DNA from 2 places in the Paenibacillus nanchangensis genome. Region 2 is predicted to be linked to the other one. Evidence: riboswitches for the same ligand, from Rfam matches in the RefSeq annotation. Region 2 holds a riboswitch; the other holds the start of a gene.
The links. Region 2 has a riboswitch for S-adenosylmethionine ahead of ACE6ED_RS18145 (methionine ABC transporter ATP-binding protein). Riboswitches for the same ligand answer to the same signal wherever they lie in the genome.
Positions count from the first base shown of each region.

Region 1 (16,058 bases), on a different contig from region 2:
CGCAAGCGGTACGGCCTGCTGGTGGATATGGACGTCAAAACGAATCTGTCGCTGGCGGCGCTCCGCAAGTTTTGGAAAGGACCGGGCTGGATGACCGAAGACGAAATGCGGCGGAACGCAGAGCAGTATACCGCTTCGCTGAAGATTAAGACGCCGGGAGTGAACCAGCTCGTCAAAAATTTGTCCGGCGGCAATCAGCAAAAAGTGGTTATCGGCAAATGGCTCACCCGGGACTGCGACATTCTGATCGTGGACGAACCGACACGCGGCATCGACGTCGGGGCCAAAACCGAAATTTACAATCTGCTGGAGGAGCTGGCCCGGCAGGGCAAATCGATCATTATGATCTCTTCGGAGCTGCCGGAAATTCTGCGCCTGAGCCACCGGGTAATCGTGATGTGCGAAGGCCGGATCACCGGCGAGCTGAGCAGCAAGGAAGCGTCGCAGGAATCGATTATGCGGCTGGCGACGATGCGGGCGGGGTAGGCATGCCAAACCGTCCGCGGAGGAGCCGGGTTCCTGGCCCAGGCGGTTTCTGAACAGCAGCCGTCTGGCCCGTACCGCACATTTTTTTACAGGAGGGAACAAAGATGAAAGCCATGGAAATGAATGCGCCCGTAAAACCGGCTTCCTTAAAGAAAGGCGGAGCCACCCAAAAAATACTTGCGTTCGCCAGCCTCATTTTGCTGATCCTCGTTTTTTCCTTATCGTCCGAAAACTTTTTCCGCTTCGACAACATCATTGGCATTATGCTGTCCACCGCGGTGATCGGCGTTCTGGCGCTCGGGTCCACCTTCGTCATTATTACGGGGGGAATCGACCTGTCGGTGGGAACGGTGATGACGTTTTCGGCGGTCATGACCGGTGTAGTGATTTCGTTTTGGGATTTACCAATCCCGTTTGGCATAGCCGGAGGGATTATCGCGGGCGCGCTTTGCGGGCTGGTCAGCGGTCTGCTGGTCGCCAGGATGAACATTCCGCCGTTTATCGCCACCCTTGGCATGATGATGGTAACGAAAGGACTGTCGCTGGTTGTATCGGGCACGAAACCGATTTACTTCAATGATACGCCGGCGTTCGCCAAAATTTCGATGGGGACGCTGCTGGGAATTCCTTATGCTGTGTTTATCTTTTTTGCGCTTGCGGTGCTCGCCAGCATCGTGCTGATGAAGACCATTGTCGGCCGCTATAATTTTGCGCTCGGCAGCAATGAAGAAGCGACGCGCCTGTCCGGCGTCAACGTGAAAAAATGGAAGGTGATCATCTACGTCATTACCGGCGTGTTCAGCGGAATCGCGGGCATCATGATGGCGTCCCGGCTGAACTCTGCTCAGCCGTCCCTAGGAGCGGGCTACGAGCTGGAGGCCATCGCGGCGGTCGTCATCGGCGGTACCTCGCTAAGCGGCGGGCAAGGCTCGATTCTTGGAACGGTGATCGGCGCGCTAATCATGAGCGTACTCACCAACGGGCTGCGGATTTTATCCGTGCCGCAGGAATGGCAGACGGTTATTGTCGGCGGGGTCGTGATTCTTGCCGTATATGCTGATATTTTGCGGCGCCGAAACAAATAACAGCTTGTCCGGACTGCCGAATCATACGAATACCACACTCATAAAAGGGGAGATACGGATATGGTAAAAGGAAAAGGAAGAGGCAAACTGCTGCTATCGGGGATGCTGCTGGCTGCGGCTTTACTTGGAGGCTGCGCGGCGGACGGCAATTCCGGCAATTCCGGCAGTGGCGGCGGGACGGCGGATGCCAAGACGGACGCGGCTCCCGCGGCAGGGGGCAGCGATAAGCTGTATATTCCGATCATCTCCAAAGGGTTCCAGCATCAGTTCTGGCAGGCGGTAAAACAGGGAGCCGAAAAGGCTGCAGCGGAATACGGCGTGGAAATCACCTTTGAAGGTCCGGAGACCGAATCTCAAGTCGACAAGCAGATTGAGATGCTGCAGGCGGCGCTGGACAAAAAGCCGAGCGCTATTGCTCTGGCCGCGCTGGACAGCCAGGCTTCCGTTCCGCTGCTTGAAAAGGCCAAAGCAGCGGGCATCCCCGTCATCGGCTTCGACTCCGGCGTGGACAGCGATATTCCGGTGGCCACGGCGGCGACGGACAACAAGGCGGCGGCAGCGCTCGCCGCGGACAAAATGAGCGAGCTGATCGGCGGCAAAGGCGAAATCGCCCTGATCGTCCACGACCAGACGAGCGTTACCGGCGTGAACCGCCGCGACGGCTTCAAAGAACAGATCGAGTCCAAATACCCGGATATCAAAATCGTCGACATCCAATACGGGGGCGGCGACCAGCTAAAATCGACCGATTTGGCCAAAGCGATTATGCAGGCCCATCCCGATTTGAAGGGCATTTTTGGGGCAAATGAGGGTTCGGTAGTCGGTGTTATTAATGCGGTGACCGAAATGAACAAAATCGGCAAAGTGACCATCGTCGGCTTTGATTCCGGCAAGCTCCAGCTCGATGCCGTCCGCAGCGGAACGGTCGCCGGATCGATTACCCAGGACCCGATCGGCATTGGTTACCAGACCGTCAAAGCCGCCGTTCAGGCGGTCAAAGGCGAGAAGGTTGAGAAGTTGATCGATACGGGTTTCCATTGGTATGATAAGACCAATATGGATTCCGAAGAGATTAAACCGTTATTATACGAATAGAACCGGCTTAGAATTGGAAGCGGATACAGGATGCGGCGCGGGCGCCGCGTCTTTGTCCGTTCCGAGGGAATGAGCGATACGCCGGGCGCACTGGTGCATAAACCACAAACAACAGGCTTACACACAGCTTCCGGGGAGGGTTGCATCCGATGTACAGACTGATTATCGTCGACGATGAAGATGAAGTGCGGGAAGGCATGCGGCGGAAAACGGACTGGAACGGCTGCGGGTTTGAGCTGGCCGGCGATTACAGCAACGGGCGGGAAGCCTTGGATGCGGTCGAGCAGCTGCGTCCCGATGTGGTGATCACCGATATTTGCATGCCCTACATGGACGGCCTGGAGTTGGCCGGGCAGATTTATACCCGCTTCCGGGGGATCCGGGTGGTCATTGTCACGGGATATGAAAGCTTCGATTATGCCAAGCAGGCGATCCGGCTGAAGGTGGACGACTATCTGCTGAAACCGGTGAATCTGGAGGAATTCACCCGTTTTTTGCGGACCCTGCGTACGGAGCTGGATGCAGAACATGCCCGGATGCGCAACTGGACTTCGCTGCGGCAGCGGCTGAACGAAAGCCTGCCGCTGCTACGCGACCGGCTGCTTGAACGCTTCACCGCCGGCCGGCTCACGGCTGAGGAAACGGCTGCGAAGCTGGGGGAGCTCGGCCTCAGGCTGCCTGAATCAGGCGGGCTTGCGCTGGTTGCGGAGCTGGACCCGGCCGGGGAGCGCGGGCAAACAGACGCGGACGACGAGCTGCACGCCTATGCGGTGTATAACATCTTTGAGGAAATCTGCGGGCGCGAACGGGAGGGCCTCGTCTTCCGGCTGCGGGACGAGAAGGTGGGCATCCTGCTGCCGGGCCGGCCGGGGGAGCTGGAAACGGCGGCACAGCTTGCCGCCGAGCTGGGGAGGCAGGCCGCCGAACGCTACCTCAAGCGCACCGTTTCGGTTGGCATCGGCCGTGTTTGCGCTGCGCGTGAACTGCTGCCCCGCTCCTTCCAGGAAGCGCTATCCGCGCTGGACTACCGGTTCCTCCACGGCGGAAATCAGGTGCTGGTCCTGCAGGATATGGAGTTCGGCCGGACGGTTAACCGGACCGATTACGGCGCTTACGAGCGGCGTATGGCTGCCGTGCTGCGGGCCGGTGACCCGGAGCGGATCGAAGCCGCGTTGTCCGACTGGCAGGAGGACATGAAGGCGGCGGGAGCAGCCCTGCGCGAATGTTATGACTCGGCGGGGCGGCTGCTGGATGCGGTGCTTGGCGTCATTTCGGAAACCGGGTTCCGGGGAGAAGAGCTGTTTGGCGATGATCCCGACCGGCGGCTTCCGGCGCTTCCCACGCTTGAAGAACTGAAGTGCTGGCTGTACGAGGCGTGCCTCCAGGCTGTGGCGTTTTTGGCGGAGAAGCGCGGCGGCGTCAACCGGATGCAGATGCTGCAGGCGGAAGCCTATATTCAGGCGAATTATGCCGATCCCGGGCTGTCGGTCGGCCAGGCGGCCGGCCATGTGTTCCTGAGCATGAACTACTTCGGCACCTTGTTCAAACAGCATGCAGGCTGCACCTTTGTGGAATATTTGACCCGTCTGCGGGTGGACAAAGCGAAGGAGCTGCTTAAGCTGACGCCGCTTAAAGCCTATGATATCGCCGGCAGGGTCGGTTATGCCGATCCCCAATATTTCAGTGTGATCTTCAAAAAAGCGACGGGAATGACGCCGAAGGAATACCGCGCCTCCCTTAAGGAGACCGGCTGACGATGGCCGCTCCGGCAAGGTTCAGGCGGCTCCGGTCCCGGCTTGGTTTCAAGAGCATCCGCACGACAATCGCTGTTTCTTTTTTTGGACTCATCCTGTTTACGGCCATGGTGCTAAGTCTGAACACGTACCTGCTCTCCTCGGACGCTGTGCGCAAAAATTCAATTGATTATACCTCCCAGCTGATGGTTCAAGTCAGCGCAAATATTCAAAATTACATCGGCAATATGACCAGCATCTCCGATTTCGCCGCTGCAAACGGCAGCCTGCAGGCGCTGATGCGGCTACGGGACCCGAGGGGCGCGGAAGGCAGACGGCTTGCCGAAGAGACGCAGCGCAGCCTGCGGTCCATTGCGGATTCCAGGGACGATATCGTCTCAATCCTGTTTGTTGGCGCCAACGGCGCGTTGGTTTCGGACCGGGACGGTTCCCGGCTGAAGCCTTACGCCAATCTGATTTCACAGGATTGGTACGTTGCCGCCGCGGAAGCGGGAGGGGGTCAGACGATCTCTTCTTCGCGTGTACAGCATCTGTATTACGGCGAATACCGCTGGGTTGTCTCGATCAGCAGACAGCTTCCGGGGGAGGGGACGACAGCCGGAGGCGTGCTGCTCGTTGACCTGAATTACAATGTGATCAACAACCTGGGGCAGCAGATCGAGATGGCCGGTAAAGGGTATGTTTTTGTTGTCGACACGGCCGGTAATCTGGTCTTCCACCCCCGGCAGCAGCTGATTTACTCCGATCTGAAGTCGGAAGCGGTTGGTGAAATCATGCAGGCTGGCGACGGCACATTTGAGACAGTGAGCGACGGCCGGGCCAAAATTTATACGGTCCGCAGCACCGGCTTTGGCTGGAAAATCGTCGGGGTCAACTATCCCGAAGCGCTGGTGAGCAACAAACGGGCGATCCAGCTTTCAGCTCTTTTGTGGGGAGGTGTGGCGCTGGGAATATCGCTTGCGCTGTCACTGCTGCTGTCGGCCGCAATCACCCGGCCCGTGAAGAAGCTGGAGACGCAGATGAAAAAAGTGGAACGCGGCGATTTCGACGCCCGGGCGGATGTCGAAGCGATTAATGAAATCGGCAAGCTGGCCAAAACGTTTAATCTGATGACCGGCCGGATTAAGGAGCTGGTCGGCCAGGTGGTGGCCGAGCAGGAGGAGAAGCGGGCCAGCGAGCTGAAGGCGCTGCAGGCGCAGATCCGGCCGCATTTTTTGTACAATACGCTGGACTCAATCATCTGGATGGCGGAGATGGAAAAGCAGGCTGAGGTGGTGCAGATGACGTCCGCGCTGGCCAGGCTGCTCCGCTACAGCATCGGTACGGGGGAAGAACGGGTGGCGCTGCGGGAAGAGCTGGCTCATGCGGAGAACTACCTGACGATCCAGAGCATCCGGTACCGCGGGAAACTGACGTACTCCATTGAGGTGGAGGCCGGCCTACAGGAGCATCCAACGTTAAAAATCATTTTGCAGCCGCTCCTTGAAAATGCGCTTTATCATGGCATCAAAAACAAACCCGAAGGCGGCCACATCCGGATCAGCGGCATACGCGATGGCCGGTTCATTCTGCTGTTCGTTGCCGACGACGGCATCGGAATGAAGGAGGAGACGTTGGCCCGGCTCCGCAGCGGGCGGTTTGAACAGAGCGGCCCCGGCGGTGTCGGACTGGCCAATGTGTACGAACGGCTTAAGCTGAACTATGGCGAAAGCGGCGGACTTACCTTTGAAAGCGAACTGGATGAAGGCACGGTGGCCGGTATCCGGATCCCTTATCAAGCCTGGGTCGAAGGAGGTAGTCCTCTTGCGTAAACAAGCAGCAGTGCTGACGGTAGTGGGGATTGCGGCGGTCTTCATCCTGCTGCTGGCCGCCGGGGGCGGGCTAAAAGAGCGCTGGAGCCGGCCCGCGGTGCGGGAGATCATTTTTATCCCGAAATCAACCGATTTTGAGATTGAGTTTTGGGCGGCCATGAATCAGGGCGTTGCCGCCGCCGCCGAGGAATTCGGAGCTAATGTTACCGTTCTCGGCACCCGGGAGGAAAGTGATGTGGATGGGCAGATAAGGCTGCTGAAAGAGGCGGCGGCCCGCCGGCCTGATGCGATTGTGCTGGCGGCGACGGATTATCACCGGGTCGTGCCTGCGGCGAAGGAAGCAGCGGAAGCAGGCATCCGCCTTGTTACGGTAGATTCGGGGCTGAGCGAGCGCGTCGGGATAAGCTTCGTTGCGACCGACAATGTTGAAGCAGGCCGGCAGGCGGGCAGCCGGCTGGCCGCGGCAATGGAGGGCGAAGGGGAAGCCGTAATTTTGAGCGTGGTCCAGGGGTCCGCCACGGCGATGGAGCGTGAGCAGGGCATCCGGGAGTCTTTGGCCGATCATCCAAAAATCCGGATGGAGCGCACCTATTACAGCGGAGCGTCCGAAGAAAAAGCTTATGATATCACCAAGACGCTGCTGTCCCGCCAGCCCGGCCTGAAAGGGATCGCCGCCCTGAATGAGCCAACTACCATCGGCGCCGCCCGGGCGATCCGTGATTTGGGCAGCCGCGCGAAGCTGGTCGGCTTCGATAACTCCCTGCGGGAGATCGCATTTTTGGAGGAAGGCGTGCTCGAGGCGACCATCACGCAGAAGCCGTTTAATATGGGTTATCTGGGTGTCCGGACGGCGATAACGGCTCTGGAGGAGGAGAAGGTTCCGCCAGAAATCGATACCGGTTCGGTCGTCATTACCCGGGACAACATGTTTGACAGCAAAAACTTAAAGCTGCTGTTCCCATTTACAGAAGATTATTAAATTTGTGCATAGGCGCGTCCTTCAAAAAATGATATCCTAAGGAATGATTGTCGTCAGGCGGCAATACTAACCGGCAGGGTTCAACATTCGGGAGGGAATAGCGTGACAAAATTACTAGGAGCCATTGAAGCGGGCGGAACAAAATTTGTATGCGGCATCGGACAAGAGGACGGAACGATCTTGGACCGGGTCAGTTACCCGACGACGACGCCGGACGAGACGATGGAGCTTGTTTTGCGTTATTTTGCGGACAAAAAAGTGGAATCGGTCGGTATCGGTTCATTTGGACCCATCGATCCGGTGCTGGGCAGCCCTACATACGGCTATATAACGACGACGCCGAAACCCCACTGGGGCCAGTTTAATCTGGTGGGAGCGGTGCAGGACGCGATGGGCGTTCCGATTGCATTCGACACGGACGTAAACGGAGCGGCGCTTGGCGAATATACATGGGGAGCAGCGAAAGGGCTGGACAGCTGCCTGTACATTACCGTAGGTACGGGGATCGGTGCAGGAGCGGTTGTTGGCGGAAAGCTGATTCACGGCTTGTCCCACCCCGAGATGGGGCATCTTTATGTCCGCCGCCACCCGGACGACAAGTTTGAAGGCTTTTGCCCTTATCACGGCGACTGCCTGGAAGGGCTTGCTGCGGGTCCGGCGATTCAGCGCCGCTGGGGCAAACCGGCGGTAGAGCTGCCGCAGGATCATCCGGCCTGGGAGATGGAGGCGCATTATCTGGCGCATGCTTTGATGGGCTTCGTTTTGACCCTGTCTCCGCAAAAAATCGTGATGGGCGGCGGCGTCATGAAGCAAAGCCACCTGTTCCCGCTGATTCGCGCCAAGGTGCAGGAGCTGCTGAACGGGTATGTGCAGCATCCGTCGCTGAACGCCGGAATCGACAGCTACATCGTTCCGCCAGGCCTCGGCGACAACGCCGGACTTACCGGGGCAATCGGTCTTGCCAAGCTGGCGCTGGAACGGAACTAACGCCTTTTTCCAAATTTGGGATTGACTGCAGCGTAAACTGTGTTATTGTAGTAGTAACAGTATAACGGCGTTATGGGGAAGCACCCTTCTTGCAGATTTTGCGGGAAGGGTGCTTTTTTGCGTTGCATCCGTTTGCTGCGGTCCGGACCGGGCCGATAGGGGAAGCGGGTGCGCATGGCCGGCTGGCGCCGGAATATTGTAACCAGATGAAGGAGGTTTCAATTGATGCAAATCGTATTTATGAACCGGATGTCGAAAGCCGGAGGCGCGGAGGAACGGTTCGCGCAGCTGTGGATTGGGGAAGAGGAAGGAATCTGGCGGCTGGGCTGGCGGGAATTTGAAGGGCCGGAAGCGCCGGAAGATGTGATCTGGTATGAAGGCGGCTCCTGGAGTGAAATGCTGTGCGTCTACCGGCACGAGCTGGCGATCCGGATGGGAGAGGGCTACCGTCCTCTGATCGATGGGGCTTTGGAAGAGGAACAGCTGCCCGCCAAAGGGCTGGAGCCGCTCAGACTGCAATTTTACAGCGAGCAGTCCGCCAATGAGCAGATTTATGAAGAACTGTGCTCCTGGCGGCGCATCCGGGCATCGGCTGCCCGCAAGGCGCCGTATCTGCTTGCAAGCAACCGGCTGCTGCGGCTGCTGAGCGCCTTCCTTCCCCGGACGGTGGAAGAGCTGCTGCAGATTCCGGGAATCGGGGAAGGGAAGGCGGCGGAGTTCGGTGACCAGTGGCTGGAGATTACGTCCAAAGCGGAGCGCGGATTTGACTTCCCGCTGGATTGGGTACGGGAAGCAACCGATGAAGAAGCATTCGCCTCCTGGCTGTATAAGCAGAAGGAGCAGAAGTACAAGCGCCAGCTTGAACGCCTGCGCCTGCGGCGGCTGCTGGTCCAGGGCATTGAAGCAGGTCTCGGGCTGGAAGAACTCCGGGAGAAGAGCGGAGTCAACCGCCGGGAGCTGATCGAGGCCGTTGAAGAGCTGGAGCGGGACGGTTATTCCGTCGACCCGCTTATTGACAAGGAGCTTAGCGTAATGCCCGAGGAAGAGCGGGAATCGGTCCGGCTTGCTTTTGGTGAGCTCGGCGACCTGTTCCTGAAGCCGGTGCTGCATAAGGTATACGGGCCGGAGTTCACGGCGGCGGGCGGCCTGGACCCGTATTATGAGAAGCTCCGGCTGATCCGCATCCGTTTCCGCCGGGATTTGGCGGGATCGGAGTCGCAGGCCGAGGAAGCGGGCTGAAAGGGTGGCGAAAGCCGGGGGGAGTGCTAAGTGCTTTGAAGAGCGCTGAGGAGCTTTGAAGAATGCTGCAAAAGAGCGCTGCAAAAGTGCGCTTCTAAAGGAGCCGCTCACCTGTGTGGTATTAGTTCAGTCTATTATAAATGTTTTTTCCCTGTTCCAATTTGTGGATTTGTGTCATGCTGGAACAAGCACACACATTGCATGAGGAGGAAACGGATTGGAGTTTAAGATTAGACAGCTTCAGCTGCCCGGTGATTATGAAGCGATTGCGGGTCTGCTGAATACGTATTGGTCCGAACCGGTGGATGCCGCCAGGCTGGAAGAGGACGATACCAAGATGTTTGTTACCGGACATACCTATAAGGACGAGAACGGGCAGCTTGCCGGATATGACCGGTTAAGACTCGTTGCTGAGCAGGAGGACGGGAGCCTTGCGGGGTATTTATGGATCTGGAGAGCGCCTTGGACGGAAGCGGGGACGCTGAACCATACGCTGGTTGTAGAACCGGGCCGCCGCGGCAGCGGTATCGGGAAAGCGCTGTATGCCGAAGCTACCGGATGGGCCCGTCAGCTTGGAGCGGACCTGCTCAAGACGGAGGTATGGGATCACGACGAATCGTCGCTGCGCTTTGCGAACAATTTAGGGTACACACTGGAACGGCATTTGTATCAGTCCGTTCTGACGCTGGATAACAGCGCTGATGATCCGCTGTTCGGCGCCGAGGTTCCCGGCCGGCTGGAAGGAGAAGGCATCCGTTTTACCACGCTAGCCGATGAGGGAGTCGAAGCCGGTGAAGCAAGGCTGTACGAATTGTACAAGGAGACGCTGCCTGATATTCCCGGGCACACCGGGGGAGTTCCCGAGCTTAGCGAGTGGCGCAAATGGCACCTGATGGTTAGCGGCTATGCGCCGGAACAAGTCATCATCGCCGCGGCCGGGGAGCGGTATGTCGGAGTCTCCAACGTCGTGTACGCCGGCGAGACAAACGGAATGTACCACGAGTATACGGGCGTGAGCCGGGATTTTCGCGGCCGGGGTGTCGGCCTTGCCCTGAAGGTCCAGGCCATCAAGATGGCGAAGGCGCGGAAAGCTTCTTATATCCGGACGGACAACGACTCGACGAATGCGCCAATTCTTTCGATCAACCGTAAGCTGGGTTATGTGCCCCAAAGAGGTACGTACCGGATGGCGGCTGCGCTTCCGCGCTGAAAATCCGCGGGGGCGCATGCCGTGTCTCCGGCCGAGACACCCGGAAGCTCAGAAACCCCGGAACCCCGGAACTCCGGAACTCCGGAACCCCGGAACCCCGGAACCCCGGAACCCCGGAACCCCGGAACCCCGGAACCCCGGAACCCCGGAAACCTGGGAGTCGACTGAGTTCAGGGAGAATGTCCTGCCCCATGGAATTCCCAGCCCACTGGGCCCGGAAACGACCAATCCCCGTATAGGGTCGCCTTACTTCCAGAACCGCCAGACCAAGGTAAACCCGGAAAACGTACAAGAGCAGTTTCCTTTGCGAAAAAATGCAAAGAAAACTGCTCTAAATTTTATACCGTTTTAGTTTTAATGGCCGGATAGGCAAAGAGGCGTATCCGCGCCGGACCGCGGGCGGCGGTCCGGGCCTGTCATAATGTGCCGCGGCGCCGGTGAACGGCTCACAGCCAATCTTTTTTGCGGAAGACATACAGCATGCCGCAGCCCAGCGAGACCATGACGGCCAACACGCCGTAATAGCCGTAAGGCGATTCCAACTCGGGCATATGCTTGAAGTTCATTCCGTAGATGCCCGTGATGACGGTCAGCGGCATGAATATCGTGGTAATGGCGGTGAACACGCGCATGATTTCGTTCGCCCGGTTGGCGATACTGGACTGGTACGCTTCGCGCAAGTTGCCCATCAGATCCCGGTACGTCTCAAACGTCTCGGAGATCTTGACCGCATTCTCGTAAATGTCGCTGAAATATTTCTGCAGCTGGTCGTTGATCAGCCGGAGGTCTTTTTTGTTCAGGGTATTGATAACTTCCTTCTGCGGGCCAAGCATCTTCTTCAGCCACAAAATTTCGCTTCGCAGACCGATAATCTCGCTGAGGTGCGACTTCTTCGTGTGCATCAGAATGTCTTCTTCCAGCTTCTCGATCCGGACCTCGATCCGGTCGCCGACGGTAAAGTAGTTGTCAACCACAAGGTCGATCAGCAAATACAGGAACCGGTCGGGTTCGCTGACTTCCTGTTCCCACAGAATCGGCTTCAATACGCGCAGCTCGTGAATCTTCTGCTTCGTAACGGTAATGATGTAATGTCTGCCGAGGAAGACGTTCAGTGCCCGCAAAAAAATCTCTTCATCGTCAAAACGGATGCTGTTCACTACAATAAAATAATGGCTTTCGTATATTTCGATCTTGGGACGCTGATCTTCTTCACTCAGGCAGTCTTCCACCGCCAGGTCGTGCAGATTAAACAGCGGCTGCAGCAGCTCCAGATCCTCAACATCCGCGTCGATCCAGTAGAAGCCCTCTTCAGGCGCCTCCAGTGTCTCCCGGATATCGTCGACCGGTGTAAACACACCGGCATTAACCAGTCTGATCTTCATGGTTCTCCACCCCTTCTGTCCCCTTCCGGGAATATGCGCTTGTCAAAGCACAGGGCGATAAATCAGTCTGGCCGGATCCTCCGGTCCCTTTATAGGTAAACGGGGCGGGAAGGCATAGGGAAATATGCTCCCCAAGCCGGCAAGCTGAATATCGTCCTGTTCGGTTGTGCTGTCCGAATGCTGTACTGCGGCCTCGGGTCGCCTTCCATTTCCTTCTCACCCCGTTACATTTCAGTCTGTGAAACACTTGTCTAGTATAACGCCGGGTTATGCGGCTTTCAACAAAAAAAGTTGTCATTTTGGAGACCTTTCTTCAGGGTATGGTCTTGACGAAATAAAGGTTCATGCTTTAAAGTTAGGTCAATGAAATTTTAACCGAATAACGCGAAATCTTATCAAGAGCAGGTGGAGGGACTAGCCCGATGAAACCCGGCAACCGGCGTGAGAACGCACGGTGCTAATTCTTGCAGAGCCTGGACGGTAGAATGCCGGACAGGATACTCTGACAGATGAGAGAGGCGCATATGATTCAGACGATATGAACCTTTCTCTTTTGCGGAGAAAGGTTTTTATTTGTTTCCCATTAAATCCATGACGACAAAGGAGAGAAAGCAATATGCCGATCAAGATTCCCGACAGCCTGCCCGCCAAAGAAGTATTAGCCGGAGAAAACATCTTCGTCATGGACGAAAGCCAGGCGTACCGCCAGGACATCCGCCCCTTGCGGATCGTCATTCTGAATCTGATGCCCAACAAGGAGACAACGGAGACGCAGCTGCTCCGGCTGGTCGGCAATACGCCGCTTCAAGTGGACATCGTGCTGCTTCACCCGCGTTCCCACATCTCTAAAAATACATCCGCCGATCATCTGGAGGCGTTTTATAAGACGTTTGACGAAATCAGCCACCGCCGTTTTGACGGCATGATTATTACCGGCGCTCCCGTGGAACAAATGGACTATGAAGAAGTCAACTATTGGGAGGAGCTCAAGGATATTTTCGAGTGGTCCAAGCGGAACGTAACTTCGACTATGCATATCTGTTGGGCGGCTCAAGCCGGGCTGTATTATCATTTTGGCGTACGTAAGGTCAGCCTGCCTGAAAAGTGTTTTGGGGTTTTTCCGCACACGTTGAATCATAGCCATGTGAAGCTGCTGCGCGGCTTCGACGAGCTGTTTCATGTGCCGCATTCCCGCCATACCGACGTCTCCCGGGAGGACATCGACAAGTGTCCCGAACTTCAGGTGCTTGCTGAATCGGAAGAAGCGGGCGTATATCTGGTGGCGACACAGGACGGGCGGCAAATTTTTGTAACCGGGCATTCGGAATACGATCCCTGTTCGCTCAAGTGGGAATACGAGCGCGATCTCGCCAAAGGAATGGAGATGGCGCTGCCGAAAAACTATTTTCCGAACGACGATCCAACCCGCACGCCGCCATCGGTCTGGCGCGGCCATGCTAACTTATTGTTCTCTAACTGGCTGAACTACTATGTATACCAAGAGACGCCTTACGATATCGGACCCCAAATCTAAAATCGAACTGAAGCAGGAGGATGTTATTTATGGAGAACAAATGGAAGCTGGAGAGCAAGCTGGCTCAAATCGGTTCGCTGGAGGACCCCGCTACGGGAGCGGTCAATTTTCCGATTTACCAATCGACGGCGTTCCGTCATCCGCGGCTTGGCCAAAGCACCGGTTTTGACTACATCCGCACGAAAAATCCGACCCGCTCCGTACTGGAGCGCGCCGCCGCGGAGCTGGAATCCGGAGACGCCGCGTTTGCGTGCAGTTCGGGCATGGCCGCGCTGCAGACGATTTTTGCGCTGTTTGGACAAGGCGACCACCTGGTGGTATCCCTTGATCTGTACGGCGGAACCTACCGGCTGCTGGAGCGGATCATGTCCAAGTTCGGCGTAACCGCCTCTTATGTGGATACGAACGATCTTGATGCGCTGGAGTCGGCCCGCCGTCCGGAGACCAAAGCGGTGTTTATCGAAACGCCGACCAACCCGCTGATGATGATCACGGATATCGAGCGCGTCAGTTCGTGGGCCGGCAGCCATGGTCTGCTGTCCATCGTGGACAACACGCTGCTCACCCCGTATTTCCAGCGGCCGCTGGAGCTGGGCGCGGATATTATCATCCACAGCGCGACCAAATACCTCGGGGGGCATAACGATGTGCTGGCCGGCCTGATCGTCACCCGCGGTAAAGAGCTGTCCGAAGAAATGGCGATTCTGCACAACTCGATTGGCGCCGTGCTTAGCCCAACCGACAGCTATCAGCTCATGCGCGGCATGAAGACGCTGGCGCTGCGGATGGAGCGGCACGAAAGCAATGCGCTGGCGGTGGCCCGTTACCTGCTTGAGCATCCCGCCATTGCCGAGGTGTTCCATCCCGGCCTGCCGGATCATCCGGGGTATGAAATTCAGCAGCGCCAGTCGTCAGGCAATACCGGCATTTTTTCCTTTAAAGTGAAGGATGCGCGGTATGTGGAGCCGATTTTGCGCCATGTGCGGCTGATCGCTTTTGCCGAAAGCCTGGGCGGCGTGGAATCGCTGATGACGTATCCCGCCGTGCAGACCCATGCGGACATTCCGGCCGAAATCCGCGACGCCGTAGGTGTCGATGACCGGCTGCTGCGTTTCTCCGTGGGAATCGAGCATATCGACGATCTGATTGCAGATCTGGGGAACGCACTGGACGCAGCCCGCAAAGAGATAGACGGAAGCGCTGAATAATCCGCGCTGAATCCGGCTGGCTGCTGACAGGTTAGACGCTGAACTGGAATGATAGATAACGAAGCGATTTCACTGTGCGGTAATGACAGCGGAGTGTTTCCCGGTTGGCCGGGGGACCCCGCTGTTTTTCATTCCATCACTGTATACAGCATACAGCGCAAAAGGCAAAGGGGATATCAGATCCAATCAGGCCTGCGGTGAAATCGTATAGACGTAAATACCGGAGGAAAAAGGGGGAGCGGACGACAACGGCCGGGCGTTTTTTGATCACACTGGCTTTCCGGTTGTTTCTTAACCTGTCCGGAATATGGTACGATAGTAGAACGGACCTGATCCTATGTTATCTAAATTTAAAATATCAGCGGCATCCGCTGAATGTTTATGCGATGAGAGGGAGGCTGTGAAGAATGAGCGGGATAGATCGCATTCTGGACAAGGCGCTCGGCGGCGAGCGCTTGAACCTGGAAGACACCATCGCCTTGTTCGAGAGCAACGAGATTGAGAAGATGGGGGCGGCCGCGAACGTAATTATGGAACGCTGGCATCCCGATCCGGTGACGACCTTTGTCATTGGCCGGAACATTAACTATACGAATATTTGCGACGTATACTGCCGGTTTTGCGCGTTTTACCGCAGTCCGAAGTCCGGGGAAGGTTACGTTCTGCCGGACGAAACGATTTATGAAAAGATCGCGGAGACGATTTCGGTCGGCGGCACGGAGATTCTGATGCAGGGCGGAACCAACCCGAACCTGCCGTTCAGTTATTACACCGATCTGCTGCGGGGAATCAAAAGCCGGTTCCCGGAGATCACGATGCATTCCTTCTCTCCAGCCGAGATCATGAAAATGAAGGAAGTATCCGGCCTGACGCTGGAAGAAACGGTGCGGCAGATTCATGAAGCCGGCCTCGATTCGCTGCCTGGCGGGGGGGCGGAAATTCTTGATGACCGCACCCGGTCCAAGATCAGCCGGCTTAAGGGGTCTTGGCGCGACTGGATGGATGTCATGCAGACGGCCCACCGGATCGGAATGAACACAACGGCCACAATGGTTATCGGCCTCGGCGAGAGTATGGAAGAACGTGCGCTGCATTTGATGCGGGTGCGTGACGCCCAAGATGAATGTCTGCGCAACGGCTACGACTCGGAAGGCTTCCTGGCGTTTATCTCCTGGACATTCCAGCCGGATAACACCAACCTTAAGCTGGACCGGCAGACGCCTGAGGAATACCTGAAGACCGTTGCGATCAGCCGCCTGGCGCTGGACAACATCAAGAACTTCCAGTC
Region 1 covers NZ_JBHOFD010000029.1:69,247-85,304, forward strand. Annotated here, with positions in the region: gene ACE6ED_RS21485 (sugar ABC transporter ATP-binding protein) at 1-486, shown strand, start outside; gene ACE6ED_RS21490 (ABC transporter permease) at 600-1,571, shown strand; gene ACE6ED_RS21495 (substrate-binding domain-containing protein) at 1,674-2,666, shown strand; gene ACE6ED_RS21500 (response regulator) at 2,816-4,420, shown strand; gene ACE6ED_RS21505 (cache domain-containing sensor histidine kinase) at 4,423-6,231, shown strand; gene ACE6ED_RS21510 (substrate-binding domain-containing protein) at 6,224-7,210, shown strand; gene ACE6ED_RS21515 (ROK family protein) at 7,313-8,197, shown strand; gene ACE6ED_RS21520 (HRDC domain-containing protein) at 8,423-9,436, shown strand; gene ACE6ED_RS21525 (GNAT family N-acetyltransferase) at 9,654-10,646, shown strand; gene corA (magnesium/cobalt transporter CorA) at 11,093-12,028, opposite strand; SAM riboswitch class I at 12,418-12,544, shown strand; gene metA (homoserine O-acetyltransferase MetA) at 12,645-13,562, shown strand; gene ACE6ED_RS21540 (PLP-dependent transferase) at 13,592-14,770, shown strand; gene mqnC (cyclic dehypoxanthinyl futalosine synthase) at 15,178-16,058, shown strand, end outside.
Region 1: another riboswitch for S-adenosylmethionine. It lies ahead of metA (homoserine O-acetyltransferase MetA); the one in region 2 lies ahead of ACE6ED_RS18145 (methionine ABC transporter ATP-binding protein).

Region 2 (16,058 bases):
CGACGTTACCCCGCATTGGCCTTTGGCCGGACATTCCGGCGTCCACAGCGAGCTTGATCCAAGCGACCAGGCTTCGTGCAGCAGGGCTGAGATGCGGCGAATTTCCTGGTCTGTGATCCAGCCGGAAGGTTGCCCGTTCACAGCTGATCCCTCCGCGCTTCCCACTCCGTCAGTGACCATTTTTCCTGAAAAGCACGCAGCTCTTCAGGGACGGGGATATAACACATCAGCTCCAAACTGTTGCCATCCGGATCATTGAAATAAACCGAAGCATTTCCCTGGTTAGGGCGGACGAACGGGGCGACGGACTCCCTTTTTCCAAACGGTTTTGCCTCTACGCCGATGGACTCCAGCCACTCCAGGCTGCGCTGCATACCTTCATAACTCACCCGAAAAGCGATATGCCGCAGCGACGGATGATAGGGTGTCCGGTATTCCTCGCCCTGCCATAAGCCCAGCCAGCTTTTTTCCTTCTCGATCCAAAAAAACACGGTATCCTCATCCCGCCAAGCCTCCTCCAGACCCAGCCCAGAGTAGAATTCAATGGAACGCGGCAAATCGGACACCGGCAGATGCGCTTCATATAAGCCCAAAATCATTACGCTGGCTCCCCTCCTTTTCGGCCCAATCGCTTTTCAGCATGGCGTACAGCTTTTGGCTTTTGTATCCGCCGTCCATTTTCAGCTGTTGGCGCATTAACCCCTCAAAGGTCATGCCGATTTTCTGCATCACCCGCTCGGAAGCTATGTTTTCCTCATTGCAGCGGGCCTCCAGCCGGTTCACCCCCAGTTCACGAAACACATACGGGATCAGCGCTTCGCTCGCCTCCGTCCCGATGCCTTGCCCCCAGTAAGCGCGCCCGACCGCATAGCCGAACTCCATGGAGTCATTGTCTTCATCGAACAAAAAACAGCAAATGCGCCCGATCACCCCGCCGGAGGTTTTTTCAATAATCGCCCAATTGTACGAGTGCCGCGCCTCAAACCTCTGGTCAAGCAGCGCCAAAAACGCCTCTGTATCCGCGATCGACCGGTGATAATCCCATTTGACGTGTTCAGTCAGCAGCGGATCGGACGCAAAAGAATAAAAATCCGGCGCATCGGTCAACTCCAGCTTCCGCAAATAAAGCCTGGCGGTCTCAAACTCCGGGCGGCTTACAAATAATGTTTCGATGTTCATTCTCCGGTTGTCCTCGCTTTCGGTAATGTTGACAGTTCCACGAACCTGCCTGTTCTGTTGATTATGTAATAGATTTGTTTTCCAGTATAGCAGGAATTGAGCAGCAGCGTGCTGATCCGGACGTTAATACTATGCTGCTTAATGCATGTCCTCGCTTACCTTACTTATGACGGCTGGCGCTGCATCCTTATGTAGGTTTCATACCAAACCGTCGTCCTCCGCAATCCGCTTCAGCAGCCTCCTGCCATAATTCCGGACACGGTCCCATCCGTTTTGTGTTCCCCAATAAATATCCGCGATCGCCAGTTTGATGCAGCATATTTTGATTTGTCCCGCTTTGCCGGTCAACACCTCAGGCCCATAACCGTCGAAAAAGGCGTCGCGTGTCGCTGGGTTATCCATAAAATACCGTTCGAATAAAATGGAGAACTGGTCCACATCAATTCCCCACAGCATGTTCTCAAAATCGATCATTCCGCACAGCCGGCCGTTCGCATCCACCAGCCAGTTTCCGGGCGTCGAATCCCAGCTGACCGGCACGGGACGGGCGCCGGCAAACCCCTCCACATTTTGGAGCGCCCACTCGGCCAATTCCATCTCGCGGGGAGACAAAAGCTGTTGTTCCTCGCATTTGGTCTTCATTTCGCGGATAGAACGGCTGATGTACTGGACAGCATCTTGTTCCGGTTCGCTTGGCGGTTGGCTGTCTTCGCTGATCTGTCCAAACCATCTACCCGGCTTTAGACGATGAAGTGTGCGGGTTAATTCGCCCGCCTTGCGGTAAGCGGCTTGCTCCTCACCCGGCGTCAGTACGGTGTCTCTCATTATCGTCCCGTCAAGAGCCGTGATCAAAATGGCCTGCCATCCCTCTTCCTCAAAAACAGCGGCCAGCTCCGGCACGTAAGGCTTCAGCTGAGGCATCCAGTGCCGGTATGCGTACACCTCCGGAACCCAGCGTTCTCTCCTGCTGAACGTTTTTACATAATAAGAGGCCTTGGCCGCTTGAAGCCGCCATACCCCGGTCCTTGCTCCTGCCGGTCTGAAGTTGGCCGTAACATGAAAAGGACCAATCACCGAATGAACATGTTCGTGCAGCCGGGGCGGATACAGGTCCAGAACCTGTTTTTCCATCTTAGCTATCGCTCCTTTTTAGGGCAGATATCGCCTCATTATGAACACTTTAAATAAACACGGGTATTTCAAGTTCGATCTGCGGATATATCGGCCTTGGTCCTGGCATTGACCCGGTCCTTACGGCATTCACGATCCTTTCGACATTCACGATCCTTACGTCATCGCGATGAACTGGTTATCTGCTTTCGTCTGCAGTTTTTGACTCATCCATCTTTTTGGGCAATAAGGTGTGTGAAAATGGCAATATCCCTGTATGGGCTCACTCCAGCTAAAGTTTGCTCCAACTCCGACATCTTGGCGTTCCACGCCTTGTCCATTTTGATGGGATTGTCCGCAACATACCCGTATACGTTATGAATTCCATAATACTCCACCACTCTGTAGCCGGCGTCGTTCAACCACTTCTTTAACGTTTCCAGAGGGTAGGTTGTGATCTCGGTTCCGACAATACCGCTGTATTCGGTATAGTGCCCAATCTTCTTTTGGGCGGCTTCCGGGTCTTTGTCGATAACGGCTTTTTTCATTACTTTAGCTGTCGGGTTGTGGGCGATCAAAGACAAGCAGCCGGATTTATCCTGACAAGCCGCTATACGTTTCAGGAAGTGCTGCGGATCGTCCACATACTCCAAAATGTTGTGGCACAGCACCCAGTCGTAAGTTCCAAGCCCGTCCGCTGCAGTCTCGAAGGAATCTTTTATAAAAACCGCTCCCGTCTCACCCTGCCGTGCAATCTCAACCATTTCCGGGGTGGGTTCAACTCCCGTGACCTTATTCCCCCGGGCGGCGTAAGCATGAGCGGTGATGCCAAATCCGCACCCGACATCCAGGATGTTGTGTATTGCAGGAGAAAGATGCCGGTCGATTTGCTGCCAAGCCGTATTGTAGAACAATTGGCCCCATGGCATTTTGGTATACCGCAGGTAAGGATCGATGGATTGCGAAAAAGCTTCTTGTTTGTTCATTGGCTTCCTTTCTTTATTCCTACAAGAATAGACGCCAGCTTACGCTCCGTCTCCTGTACGGATTCCACTTGGAATCCTGCTGTCTCAAATAAATGTATGTAATCCCTCACAGATAAAGGATAAAGTGCAAGCTTCCGTTCACCATACACCAGCCATTCCTCGTTGTCACTTGCCGACAGCACAAATCGTCCGTCCGGTTTTAAAGAGTGATAGATGTTGGACAGCGCCTTCGCCTTATCCGCAATGTGCAAAAAAGTCAATACGCTGTATGCCAAATCAAATGCTCCGGGACGAAGAAAATCAGCGATATCACCGCTCACCAGCTCAACATTTGGATGATCCCTAAGATTAGCGGCCGCCCGATCAATCGTTTTTGGGGACAAATCCAGGCCTGTCAGCTGCCGGCATCCCGCCTGAAGAACTTGTATCGCCACTCTTCCGGTTCCCACTCCTACTTCCAAAACATCCTTGTTCCCGGAATCCAGCACATCAAAAAAAGCCGCCCCATCCCATCCGCTCATATACTCCCGCAGCCGCGGAGGATCATATACAGGGTCATGTCCTTCATGGGCCAGACTATCGTAGTGTTCCAGCGTGCTGACGATTTTCAAAAAACGCCGCCACCTTTCTGCCGTTAATGTCCAGTACACCAATAGAGTCATAGTCATTGGGGGAATTTTACAGCTTTTTATCATCCGGCTCCTCCTTCTTCCTGCTGCCCTTCCGCTCCATCCATTCCCGAAAAAACGGGCATTCCTCCACCAGCCGCTCGTCGATCTGGACTTCATCCCCCGTACAGGCATTCAGCAATTCTTCCAGCTTGAGAATCGTGTAAGGGAACGACCACACTCCCTCTTCCGGCACCCACTTCCGGCCTTCAATTTCCTTGATCTTCAGCAGGTCCGCCTGTGTAAATTTGTCCGCCCGGACTCCAATGGTCCGCTCATCCCGTGCGCTCAGTTTGATCTCCATATTCGTCACCTCCAGTATACGGCCGCATTCAAAATTTTGGAAACAAAAAAGAGACCTTAAAGCTTTCGCTTCTTGGTCTCCTTTGCTTAAGGAGCTGAAAAAAAATGTCCTCTTTTATCCTCTAAGGCGTGTACGCAAATTGTAATTTAGGGAAATCAGGGTCAGTCACACGATTCCATGATGGGGTACGAAAATGCTATCAACCCTGGATCTACACCTGTTTATTGTCAGATCGATCTACGAACCCTCTCCTGTGACACGCCCGCAGCGGATTACCACAGAACGCGATACGGAGGTCTTTCCGGACCCAGCGGCCGTTATTTCTGAAATTTTTGGGCTTTGGTATGCCTTGGCGGACTCCAGTTCCGCTATTCGTGCCGAAAACATACAAACTATGGCTTCTCCGCGTAAATAACTGAATCTGAGTCCGTAACTTTGCCAAAACACTGAATAATCAGCAAATAGGGCCTCCTGAGTCCGTCAACTTATACCCATACTTTCTCTGGCGGTACAGAAGGCGGGAATCTGGGATGAAATCCTGGAGCGTGTTACCATTGAGCCCGACTTTGAGCAGAGGATGATGGATACAACCATAGTCCGAGTCTATCAGCATGGAGCCGGCGTAAAAGGCAACCTGCTATGACAAGACAGCGAGCATGTTCAAGGCTTTTTTTGCGTTGATTTCGATGAGATTATGACTGAAGTAAGTTTGCGTCAGACCCTAGTATTTATATTGAATGCGCTATTCAACATTTCGCAGCCCACTATCGATGCCTTTGCTCAAGTTCTTTCCTAAAAAAATCAATCGGTTTCTGATAATCTATCGGCTTATATATAATACGGTTATTCCATTTATGTCTTACACTACTCTCTTCAAAACCTTTATTGTCCCTCTCCAATGATTTCATTATAAGCATGATCTCACTTAATGTGCTTATCACGCTTCGATTATCGGTTTTCGTCATTACAGATTCCTTGCAGTTTTCTAAATACTCATGAATTTGGTCTGTTGGCAAATCTTCTTGATTTAAATATTCTTTTAAGCTATTCACAAATAGATCTTTCACTTTATGTTTCTGACCCGACCTAATTCCCGAGACGGTCAAACTTAGTCTGGTTAAATCGTTCATAAACACATACTGCTTCTTTCGATATAATTGAAACAGATTGACATGCCAGCAATAGAATAAATCTATATCGCCAACTGGGTCGGGCAACACTTTAAGATCCTTCAGCGTATCTTTTGTTGCTTTAAATACAAGCATGGTGAATTACCTCCCCCCATTATTGCACTGAATTCATTGCAACCCATCAGCTCCTACGATCCGGTATCGCCTCCTGCTTTTTCTTATGAGTCCTCTTATTGCTTGCCGGTTTTAATATTGGAAACTCCAAATGGGACGTGTACAGATGGGAATCTTCTGGCTACTCCTTCAATATGACCAACCTGATCATCAAAGAATATGTGCGGTATACTATCAATATCAAATGGCATTTGTCAGTGTCCCCTTTCTATATAGACTGAGCTGAAAAAGTACAGGTGAGGCGGACGGCTTGTCATTCTTACAGATTGAGCTCCCGCATTGCAATGTAGAGTATCCCTACAACGTTGTTTATTTTGTCCACCTTTTTCAGTATACCTCTCTTCTAGGATTTCTGGATACGAGATTGACCGCTCCTGCCAAGGCCCCCGCACTCTCTCACGCTCCCAACGAAAAGTAGGAAGCCCTCGAATATCCCGCACTACAGTGCAGTCCCCCCATGCCTTTTTCAACAAAAAAACAGGAGACCCCAAGGCTGTGCCTCAAAGTCTCCTGTGCTTTAGGAGCGTATCCATATTGGCGGATGCGCATCCGCTTCTTCCCGCGTTCAGTTGCCTATCAAACCCTTAGCAAGGCTCTGCGCTCGGCTTGCCCGCATCGTCCCGCGTCCGGAAGCTCGATCCGCAGCCGCAGGTCGCAATAGCATTGGGGTTATGGATCGTAAACCCGCCGGTCATGCCGGATTCCTCAAAGTCGATTTCAAGGCCATCCAGGTAGCGGAGATTTTCTTTCTCCACCACAACCTTCAGCCCTTGGACGTCCATGTAAATGTCCGCATCGGTTTCTTTATCGTCAAAGCCCATCGCATAGGAAAAACCGCTGCATCCGCCAGGCGTTACGCCCAAACGAAGAAACATGTTCGGCACTTCTTGGGAAGCCAGCATCGTCTTCAACTGCTCCGCAGCCGTCTCGCTAATATTAATCATGAGAATCATCTCCTTATTGAAATTGTTCACCGGTAGGGTCCCCCTCCGTTATGTCCAAGCTACTTCGTCAGTTAAAATCAAGGAGTTACCTTAGTTTTCCCGCGAGGTGAGAGGTTGTATGGTTAGGGTCCCCCACCAATTGATACAAAATGCTACTATATAAAATTAAGTATACTCCTCCCGCTCCGCCGCCTCAACCCCTAAGTGCACGAAGGGCACAGGCCATACCTGGGTTTTGTCCAACTGCTGTTCCTGCTGTTCCTGCTGTTCCTCCTGTTCCTCCTGTTTCTGCTGTTTCTGCTGTTTCTGCTGTTTCTGCTGTTTCTGCTTTCAGGGAGCGGGCCGTCTCCCCGGCACATTCGGCACAATTTCCCGCCTATCCCGGGTGTTGCTCCCCATCCGGTGTAAGTTTATAATAGGGATGCACGACAAAATTCGGAATTTTGTCACGCGATAAGAATCGTTATTTTTTAGAATCCAATCGCTCCGGCCTTGCTCGGAACATCTTGGTCATTTTTCCGCTGCCGGAGAAAAACGGGATGTTTTTCTATTTTTACGGACCGCTAGAGTCCGATCTTGTCTGCCGCTATAGCAGTAGCCTTAGGAGGAAATGCCATGTCTACCCTGATTACCCCGTACACCGACTCCAGAATGGCGGAGATCGTAGAGAAAGTCCGCGCCGGCCAGCGCCTCAGCCTGGAAGACGGCGTATATTTGTATGAAAGCGATGATTTGCTGACCATCGGCCAGCTGGCAAATGAAGCGAATCAGCGCAAAAACGGCAATAAAGTGTATTTTATCGAGAACATGAGCTTATACTTCACTAATGTCTGCGAAGCCCGCTGCGCGTTCTGCAACTTCCGCAAAGATGAAGGCGACGAAGGTGCGTACACGCTGTCCGGTGAAGAAATGATCCGTTATGTCGAGCAGCACATCCACCCGGGCGTTCGCGAGTTTCATATTGTCGGCGGCCACAACAATCATGTGCCGTTCCAGTATTACGTCGATTCCCTGCAGGCGCTGCACGACCGCTTCCCGGAAGTAACGCTGAAGGCTTACACTGCGGCGGAAATTGATTTTTTCACCCGGATCAGCGGGCTTAGCATCCGTGAAGTGCTGGAACGTCTGCGTGCAGCGGGACTGCAGTCCCTGACCGGCGGCGGAGCAGAGATTTTGTCCGATCATTACCGCAAAAAAATGCGGGTCGACAAAGCAAACGTCGAGGAATACCTGGAGGTTCACCGCACCGCGCACCAGATGGGCATGCGCACGCATACGACGATGCTGTACGGCTCCATTGAATCGCGGGAAGACCGGGTTCGCCATATGCTGCATATCCGCGACCTGCAGGACGAGACAAACGGATTCATGGTCTTTATTCCGCTGTCCATGCAGCCGAAGAGCAAAAACGCCGGCATCATGCGCCGCAACTCGGCTTACGAGGACCTCAAAACCATCGCCATCAGCCGGCTGATGCTGGATAATATCGACCACATCAAAGCATACTTCATCAATATCGGCCCGCAGCTGACCCAGGTTGCGCTTGGCTTTGGCGCTTCGGACGTGCACGGAACGATCATCAAAGAACGGATCAGCCACGCGGCTGGAGCCTTGACGCCGGAAGGACTGACGCGGGAAGAGCTGATCTGGCTGGTCAAGGGTGCCGGACGCATTCCGGTCGAACGCGACACCTTCTACAACGAAATCAAAGTGTACGAGTAGCAGTTACCCGTCTGGCGGGTAAGAAAAAGGTATCGAGCCGGCGTCCCAGCCGGTAGGCCATATTCGAAAGGAAGATTATTCGGCATGAGAACACTGCTTGTCCTCGGCGGCGGCTACGGCGGCCTAGCACTCATTCAGGAATTGCTCCACAGCCATCTCCCTCACGATATGGAAATCGTCCTTGTGGACCGAATGCCTTATCAGGGCATCAAAACGGAATACTACGCCCTTGCGGCGGGAACGGTTACCGATTACCATCTGCGTATCGCATTTCCCGTACATCCCCGTCTGACCGTCCGGTACGGGGAAGTCGGATCGATCGATCTGGAGAGCCGCATCGTCTTTATGACGAGCGGCGAACCAGTGTCGTATGATTACTTGGCGATCGCGCTTGGCTGCACGGATAAATACCACGGCATTCCCGGCGCGGAACAGTTTACCTGCAGCATCCAGTCGATGTCCGGCACCCGCGAAACGTACCGCAGGTTAAACGACATCAAACCCTATGGAAGCGTAAACATTGTCGGCGGGGGACTAAGCGGCGTGGAAATCGCCGCCGAGCTGCGCGAGAGCCGGCCCGATCTGAACATTACGATTTTGGACCGGGGACCCCGGGTGCTGTCTGCTTTTCCCGCCAAGCTTTCGGCTTATGTCGAAGAGTGGTTCAATGAGCACAACGTACAGACCCGAGGGGGCATTTCGGTCTCTGAGGTCGTTGATGGTGCTGTCTACAACGGCGACGAAGCTATTACGGGCGATGTAACGGTCTGGACCGCCGGGATTCAGCCCGTGAAGCCGGTGCAGGATCTCAACCTGCCCAAAGATAAAGGCGGACGCCTCCTCATCGGACCGCATTACCAGCTGCCTGATTATCCCGAAGTCTATGTTATCGGGGATTGCGCAAGCCTGCCGTTTGCTCCAAGTGCCCAGGCAGCCGGTGCGCAGGGCGAGCAGGTCGCCACCGCGATGCTCGCGCACTGGAGAGGCGACAAGCCGAAGCTGCACCGCATCAAGCTTAAGGGAACCCTCGGCTCCCTTGGCAAAAGCGCCGGCTTCGGTCTCATGGGCCGCCGCTCTGTGATGGGCCGCGTTCCCCGGCTGCTGAAAAGCGGCGTCCTCTGGATGTCGAAGCGGCATTTTGGCTAGGCTGCCTCAAATATAGAGAAAGCCGGACCGAAAAAGAGGTTGCTCCTCATTCGGCCCGGCTATTTTTTGAGGATGGGTCCATCGTAAATTCCCTTTTATCCAGAGCCTCAATCCAAATCCAGCTCGTCCCAAGCCTGGAATTCCTTAATCTTGGCTTCAATCGCCGCCTCCAGCTCCTCCGGCGTTTCGGCGGTGACGATCTCCCCCTCCACCATAGCAAAAGGCGCAAGATAACACGCGCTGCAGTTATCAAGGCATCCGTATTCGATGACGTCGTAGTCGGGGTTTTGCTCCAGTTTTTCCATTACAGCGCCCGAACCCATGCTGGCGTTGCTGACACAAAATTCAATAATTGGTCTCATAATGTGCTCCCTGTTGTCGTTAACCGTTTTATTTTTTAAATATTTGTACTATAATATACATACGAAAGGAGTGATTGAGAATGAGTGAGAACGCACAAAGCACCACGTATGATGAAGTGCTGGAAGTGCTTGATAAACTTCGTCCGTTTCTGCAGCGCGACGGCGGTGACGTCGAACTGATCGATGTGGAAGACGGCATCGTGAAACTGAAACTGATGGGTGCATGCGGCAGCTGCCCAAGCTCTACCATTACGCTCAAAGCAGGGATCGAGCGCGCCCTGATCGAAGAAGTGGAAGGAATCGAAGAAGTCGTTCAAGTATTCTGATACGCTTCATACACGAAGCTGTCCCGGCGTCTGTTGCAGACGGACGGGGCGGCTTTTTTTCATGCCCGCTATCCCTTAACCCCGCTCGTATTGGTCATTATAGAAGATTTTACGCGATTGTACAACTCTTTAAAAGCTGGATGTCACGGCAAACACTGCATTCCACAATAAAGCAGGAACGTCCCCTTTCAACGCTTTCGTTCAAAGCTTCCTTACAACGCCTCCTTTTTGCCCTCCTACCTTTCTGCCTTCAGGCATCTCTTCACACGCTCCATCTCCGGTTCTATAAGTTTAAAACTGCCTAACCCCAATCCCTTTCCCGCAGCAAAAAAAATAAATCCCGCCCGGCCAACAGGCCAAACGGGATTATGCAATCCATCAAATCTTAGAACGCAGGAACGATCGAACCTTTATACTGTTCGTCGATGAATTTTTTCGCTTCCGGGGACGTCAATGCCGCAGCCAGTTTTTTGATGGCATCGGAGTCTTTGTTGTCCTGACGGGTAACGAGCAGGTTCGCATACGGCGATTCCTTGTCTTCAATGAACAGGGCGTCTTTGGTTGGAACCAGCTTCGCTTCCAGCGCATAGTTTGTATTGATCAGAGCCAAGTCAACTTCTTCCAGCTGACGGGGCAGCATGGCTGCATCCAGCTCAATAATGTCGAGGTTCTTCGGGTTTTCAGTAATGTCCGCTTTGGTGGACAAAATGTTGGTGTCGTCTTTCAGCTTGATCAGGCCGTTTTTGGCCATCAGGATCAGCGCGCGGCCGCCGTTACTCGGATCGTTCGGGATCGCTACTTTAGCGCCGTCTTTCAGCTCGTCCACCGATTTCACCTTTTTGGAGTAAGCGCCGAACGGTTCAACATGGACCGAAGCTACACCGACAAGATCGGTGCCGTTTTGCTTGTTCTGCTCGTCCAGGTAAGGCTGATGCTGGAAGAAGTTCGCATCAATCTGTTTTTGGGCCAGCTCGGTATTCGGAAGAATATAGTCAGTGAATTCCTTAATCTCCAGCTTGATGCCTTGCTCTTCCAGCAGCGGAGCGATGGCCTTCAAAATCTCGGCGTGCGGTACCGGCGATGCGCCGACAGTCAACGTAACCGGTTCAGCGGCAGGAGCTTCGGATGGTTCAGCTGTTGCCGTACCCTCAGCGGCAGGAGCCGGAGCGCTGGACGCAGCGGCGTTTGTGCCGCCGTTATTTGCGGCGTTGTTGCTGCCGCAAGCGGCAAGCAGCACGAGCAGCATAACGCTGATCAGTGACATGGACAGTTTTTTCATGGTACAATCCCCTCTCTTATCATTAATCTGTGTAAAATAAGGATCTCTATATGATCTTGCCTTATTTCCCCTATTGCTTATTCCTCTATTTCCTTGTTCCCCTGTTGCTTATTCCAATATTCCTTATTTCCGGGTAAAATGCTTCACCAGCCGGTCGCCGGCCATCTGCAGCAGCTGCACCAGCACGACCATGAGGAAAACGGAGATGATCATAACTTCCTTCTCATACCGGTAATAGCCGTAGTTAATCGCCAGATTACCGAGTCCGCCGCCGCCAACCATGCCGGACATGGCGGTGTAGGATACCAGCGTGACAATCGTGATTGTGATTGCCGCGATCAGGCCCGGACGCGCTTCCGGCAGCAGCACCCGGCGGATAATCTGCCCGGTAGAGGCGCCCATCCCCTGAGCTGCTTCGATCACCCCGCGGTCCACTTCACGCAGCGCCGTCTCCACGAGACGGGCGAAGAAGGGAGCCGCGCCGATGACCAGCGGCGGAATGGTGCCCAATACGCCGGTCGATACGCCAACAATGGACCGTGTGAACGGGATCAGCGCTACAATCAAAATGATAAACGGCACCGAACGCAGGATGTTAACGATGATCGATAATACCGTATAAAGCACCCTTACGAAAGGCGATGTGGATCTTCCCCATAAATATAACACAATTCCGAGTGGTAAACCAAGGATTATTGTGAACAATCCGGAAAAACCCATAATTTTAAAGGTATCCACCGTTGCCTGGCCGATTTCCTGCCAATCCACTTCCGAAAAATTCAGTCCCATCTCAGCGGATCACCTCCACATCAAGTCCTTGGCTGGTCAGCCGGGCGATCGTCGCGTCAATGGACTGCGGATCCCCTTCAAAACGCACGATCAGCTGGCCGTACGGCACATCCTTGATCGTCGAAATCGTCCCCTGCAAAATCGCAAAATTTACGCCCGTCTCCCGCGTAACATGGGACAGCGTAGATTCGTACGTTTTTTCGCCGAGAAATGTAATTTTCGCCGCACGCGAGCTCTCATGGGCCGTTTCGTCAATCGCAGCCCGGATAGGTCCGTCATTCTGATTTTCGCTGCGGATAAACTCTTTGGTTACTTCATGCTTTGGCTTCAGGAACACCTCGGTGACCTCACCTTGTTCGACGATACCGCCGCCGTGAATGACGGCCACCCGGTCGCAAATGCTCTGAATTACATGCATTTCATGGGTGATCAAGACAATCGTCAGGTTGAATCTCCGGTTGATGTCCAGGAGCAGTCTGAGGATGGAATCCGTTGTCTGCGGATCAAGCGCCGAAGTCGCTTCGTCGCACAGGAGCACGTCCGGATCGCTGGCAAGCGCCCGCGCAATTCCAACACGCTGCTTCTGTCCGCCTGACAGCTGGGCGGGATATTTGCTGCTGTGCGGCTCCAGGCCAACCAGCGTCAGCAAATCCTTGACCTTCCGGTCCACCTCTGAGGAGGAAGTACCCGCAAGGCGCAGCGGAAACGCGATATTTTCATATACCGTAGCCGACGACAGCAGATTAAAATGCTGAAAAATCATGCCGATCTTGCGGCGTTTTTCCTGCAGCTGGTTTTTGCCGAGCTTGGTCAGGTCGACGCCGTCCACCCATACTTCGCCGGATGTGGGGCGTTCCAGCAGGTTAATGCAGCGGATCAGCGTACTTTTGCCTGCGCCTGAGTGGCCGATGACGCCGAAGATTTCCCCTTTTTTTATCGATAAATCCAGATTGGAAAGCGCGGTGGCCGACTGTCGGCCTTTGCCGTACACTTTCGTCAGTTGCTTCAGCTCAATCAATTCCGTTCTTCCTCCCTCTAACTCAAAAAAACCTCCCGCAATCCTTTGACAGATCGCAAGAGGCCTATATTCCAGTTGGACTTCCTCTCTCATCTGCCAATACCGCTGCGTTTCTTCGCGTCCGGTAATGTAGGAATTAGCACCATGTCACTTGCCTGCGTTTCACACGCCTGCAAATCGGTTGCCGGGCTTCATCGGGCCTGTCCCTCCGCCACTCTCGATAAGATGGTTGGTATGAAATTGTGTCCTAAGTATATTTAGTTTTATACGCTTTGTCAAAGGGATTTTACGGAAAAACAGAGCGCAAACGCTTTAGCGCCGCCGCCCTGTTTTGCGCCATTCGTTCAGACTGTACCGGAACGTCTCGGCCAGCGTTTTACAGACCATCTCCAGCCCCTGCTTCAACTCGTCCAAATGGCGGTCCAGGTCCTCCAGCTTCACTTTTTCCTCGGGATCGTGGGCGCGCTGCCACATGTCATCCTGCATCTCCGAATTCATATAGTGAATTTCCGCATTGCGGCGCCTGCGGAGAATCTGCATGGCGTCACGGTAAGAGTCTTTGATGGCGAACAGCTTGTCCGCCAGCCGGGAATGCGCCTTCACCGCCCGAAACTGCCGCAGCACGGTGAAATAGGAGAAGTGCTCTTTTACTTTGGATGTATTGAGATCGTACAGCTCGTTTAACACCGTTCCCAGTTTGTCAAGAAGAGAGAATACGCGGATAAAGCCGTTTTTGTAAAAATAAACGTACCTGGCATACTCCTCCTGTTCCTTGGGAGACAGCTCGTCCGCATATTCGCTTTGTACCGATTGGCGAAAATGGGCAGCCGCGTGCCAGCTTTGCTCCAGCTCGTCAAGGGATGAAATCAGTCCCTCGATCCAGATTTCCATCTTGCGGAACTCCTGCGCGGAGTCTCCGCGCGCTTTGATTTCTTTGCGCAGCACAGCGCTCATCTGCGCCATACTGTCCATCGCCTCCGCCAAAATGCCTTCATTTTCGCGGGGCGGCTCGCCGAGTAAACTGCGAAGCATGCTGCTCTCCCCCTTCTGTCTGACCCGGCTGTTCAAAACCGGAAATAAAGAGGACCGCCGTTGATCAGCGATCCCAAGGCTTTACGCCTAGTGTTCCAAGCGGCGCGGAGGCTATCCGCTTATGCCTCCACCCGTATGCCGTTTATATTTAACCGTATCGGCAATTCTGTAAACCACAAACCGCAGCCAGCCTTCCGCCTGCGGAAATCATCAGGACACCCGCTTAGCTCCCCGGGTTCCCGAATCCACATAAAGCGGCTGAGCCGCCAGCTGGCCGGCCCGAACGCTTAAATAGCAAAGAATGCCAAACAGTCCGGCGATCAATGTAATGTGAGCAAGCGCCGCAAAAATCGACAGCTGTTCGTTGCCAAGCGTGTAGACCACCGCCGCACCGCTGAATACTTGCGCTAACACCAACCCCGTTGCTGCCAGACCCAGCATGCGGATTTCCCTTTCCGACCGGTAGCGCCAAAACGCCAGGTGCCCGATCAGGGCGACCAGGCCAAACAGCGCCAGCGCCGCAAGCCGGTGCGCAAACATAATGCCCACGCCCCCCGACAGCTCGGGAATCCATTCTCCGTTGCAGAGCGGCCAGCCGCTGCAGCCGCCTTTGGAATCGGTGTGGCTGACATAGGCTCCGATGTACACGACGATATACGCATACACCGTCGTAACCCACACCAGATTGCGGAAGCCCCGGCTTACGCTTCCTCCGGACACACTGCCGCTGAAGGCCTCCGAGGCCCGCCGCTTCATTCCGAGCGCCAGCATGACCGCGCTTGCAAACGCAATCAGCGAGAAGCCCATATGCAGCGCTTTGACGGCGGGCACCTGCGGCTTCACCACCGCAAGCGCTCCCATAATTCCCTGGACGATGACGAAGATCAGCGTCAGCAGCGCATAGATCTGCAAATCGCGCCGTGAAGGCGCGTATCTCCAGAAGGCGTACATGGACACCAGCGACAGCAGTCCGGCCAATCCGCTGACCAGTCTGTGCGTATATTCAATCATAGAGCCTACTGTATAGGCGGGAATGAACTTGCCGTGGCACAGCGGCCACTCGTTCCCGCATTCCAGACCCGATCCCGTCTTGGTTACCACCGCTCCGCCAAAGAGCGCGAGGAACATGACGAGACAGGTTGCGTAACTAAGCCATTTCAGCTGTTGTGTCTTCAATGGTTTCACCTGCATCGCATAATGTAGTAAGACGGGAATTCCGGACCGGCGCTAATCCGCCGCGGCTTACCGCTAATGGGGGCAGCAGCGGCGGATAGCTGTTTTATTCCTGGAGGCTGTTATACACAGCCACAGCGTTATTTAAGAAATTTTCGATCTCTTCGCGCGATTTGCGCAGCTTGCTGACAAAACGGACAAGCTCTCTTCCGTCGCTGTAAGCGACAAAGCTTGGAATCCCCAGGATGTTTTGTTCCTGGCTGACATCGCCGACCTGATCGACATCCACTTCAATCAATGTAAGCTTGTCAGCGTAATTGCGTTCTACTTCGGGCATAAACGGATCGATGAACTTGCAGTCCACACACCAGTCGGCCTTAAACACCGCTACCGTAAGTCTCGGCGGTTGAATGGCGATTTGAAATTCGGCGGGGGAGGTTACTTTATCCATGCGGTAACACCTGTCCCTTCGATTAATAATGTACGGCGTCCTTGCCGGTCTGTACTCTAAGTGAAGCAAAATGCGGAGCGGAAGTCAATGAAGGACCCCAAAAAAGCGATAAATATCATATACAATCCGGCACGCTCCATGCCAAACCCTTCTCGCTCAGCTAAAAAAGGCGGGTGACATGGCATCGGCTAAAAACGCCCCTGCGGCCAGCTCTCATGTAGGGGAAGTTCAACCGAAGTTTCCCTCCCTCCGGGTAAACTTCCCT
Region 2 covers NZ_JBHOFD010000022.1:68,819-84,876, forward strand. Annotated here, with positions in the region: gene ACE6ED_RS18065 (YunG family protein) at 1-141, opposite strand, end outside; gene ACE6ED_RS18070 (VOC family protein) at 138-599, opposite strand; gene ACE6ED_RS18075 (GNAT family N-acetyltransferase) at 580-1,179, opposite strand; gene ACE6ED_RS18080 (aminoglycoside phosphotransferase family protein) at 1,378-2,310, opposite strand; gene ACE6ED_RS18085 (class I SAM-dependent methyltransferase) at 2,517-3,275, opposite strand; gene ACE6ED_RS18090 (class I SAM-dependent methyltransferase) at 3,272-3,886, opposite strand; gene ACE6ED_RS18095 (hypothetical protein) at 3,954-4,247, opposite strand; gene ACE6ED_RS18100 (DUF6933 domain-containing protein) at 5,012-5,512, opposite strand; gene ACE6ED_RS18105 (5'-nucleotidase) at 5,608-5,742, opposite strand; gene ACE6ED_RS18110 (HesB/IscA family protein) at 6,136-6,495, opposite strand; gene mqnE (aminofutalosine synthase MqnE) at 7,111-8,217, shown strand; gene ACE6ED_RS18120 (NAD(P)/FAD-dependent oxidoreductase) at 8,302-9,363, shown strand; gene ACE6ED_RS18125 (YuzB family protein) at 9,471-9,725, opposite strand; gene ACE6ED_RS18130 (NifU family protein) at 9,806-10,051, shown strand; gene ACE6ED_RS18135 (MetQ/NlpA family ABC transporter substrate-binding protein) at 10,437-11,330, opposite strand; gene ACE6ED_RS18140 (methionine ABC transporter permease) at 11,454-12,119, opposite strand; gene ACE6ED_RS18145 (methionine ABC transporter ATP-binding protein) at 12,121-13,137, opposite strand; SAM riboswitch class I at 13,224-13,364, opposite strand; gene ACE6ED_RS18150 (Cthe_2314 family HEPN domain-containing protein) at 13,450-14,169, opposite strand; gene ACE6ED_RS18155 (COX15/CtaA family protein) at 14,380-15,345, opposite strand; gene ACE6ED_RS18160 (thioredoxin family protein) at 15,449-15,793, opposite strand.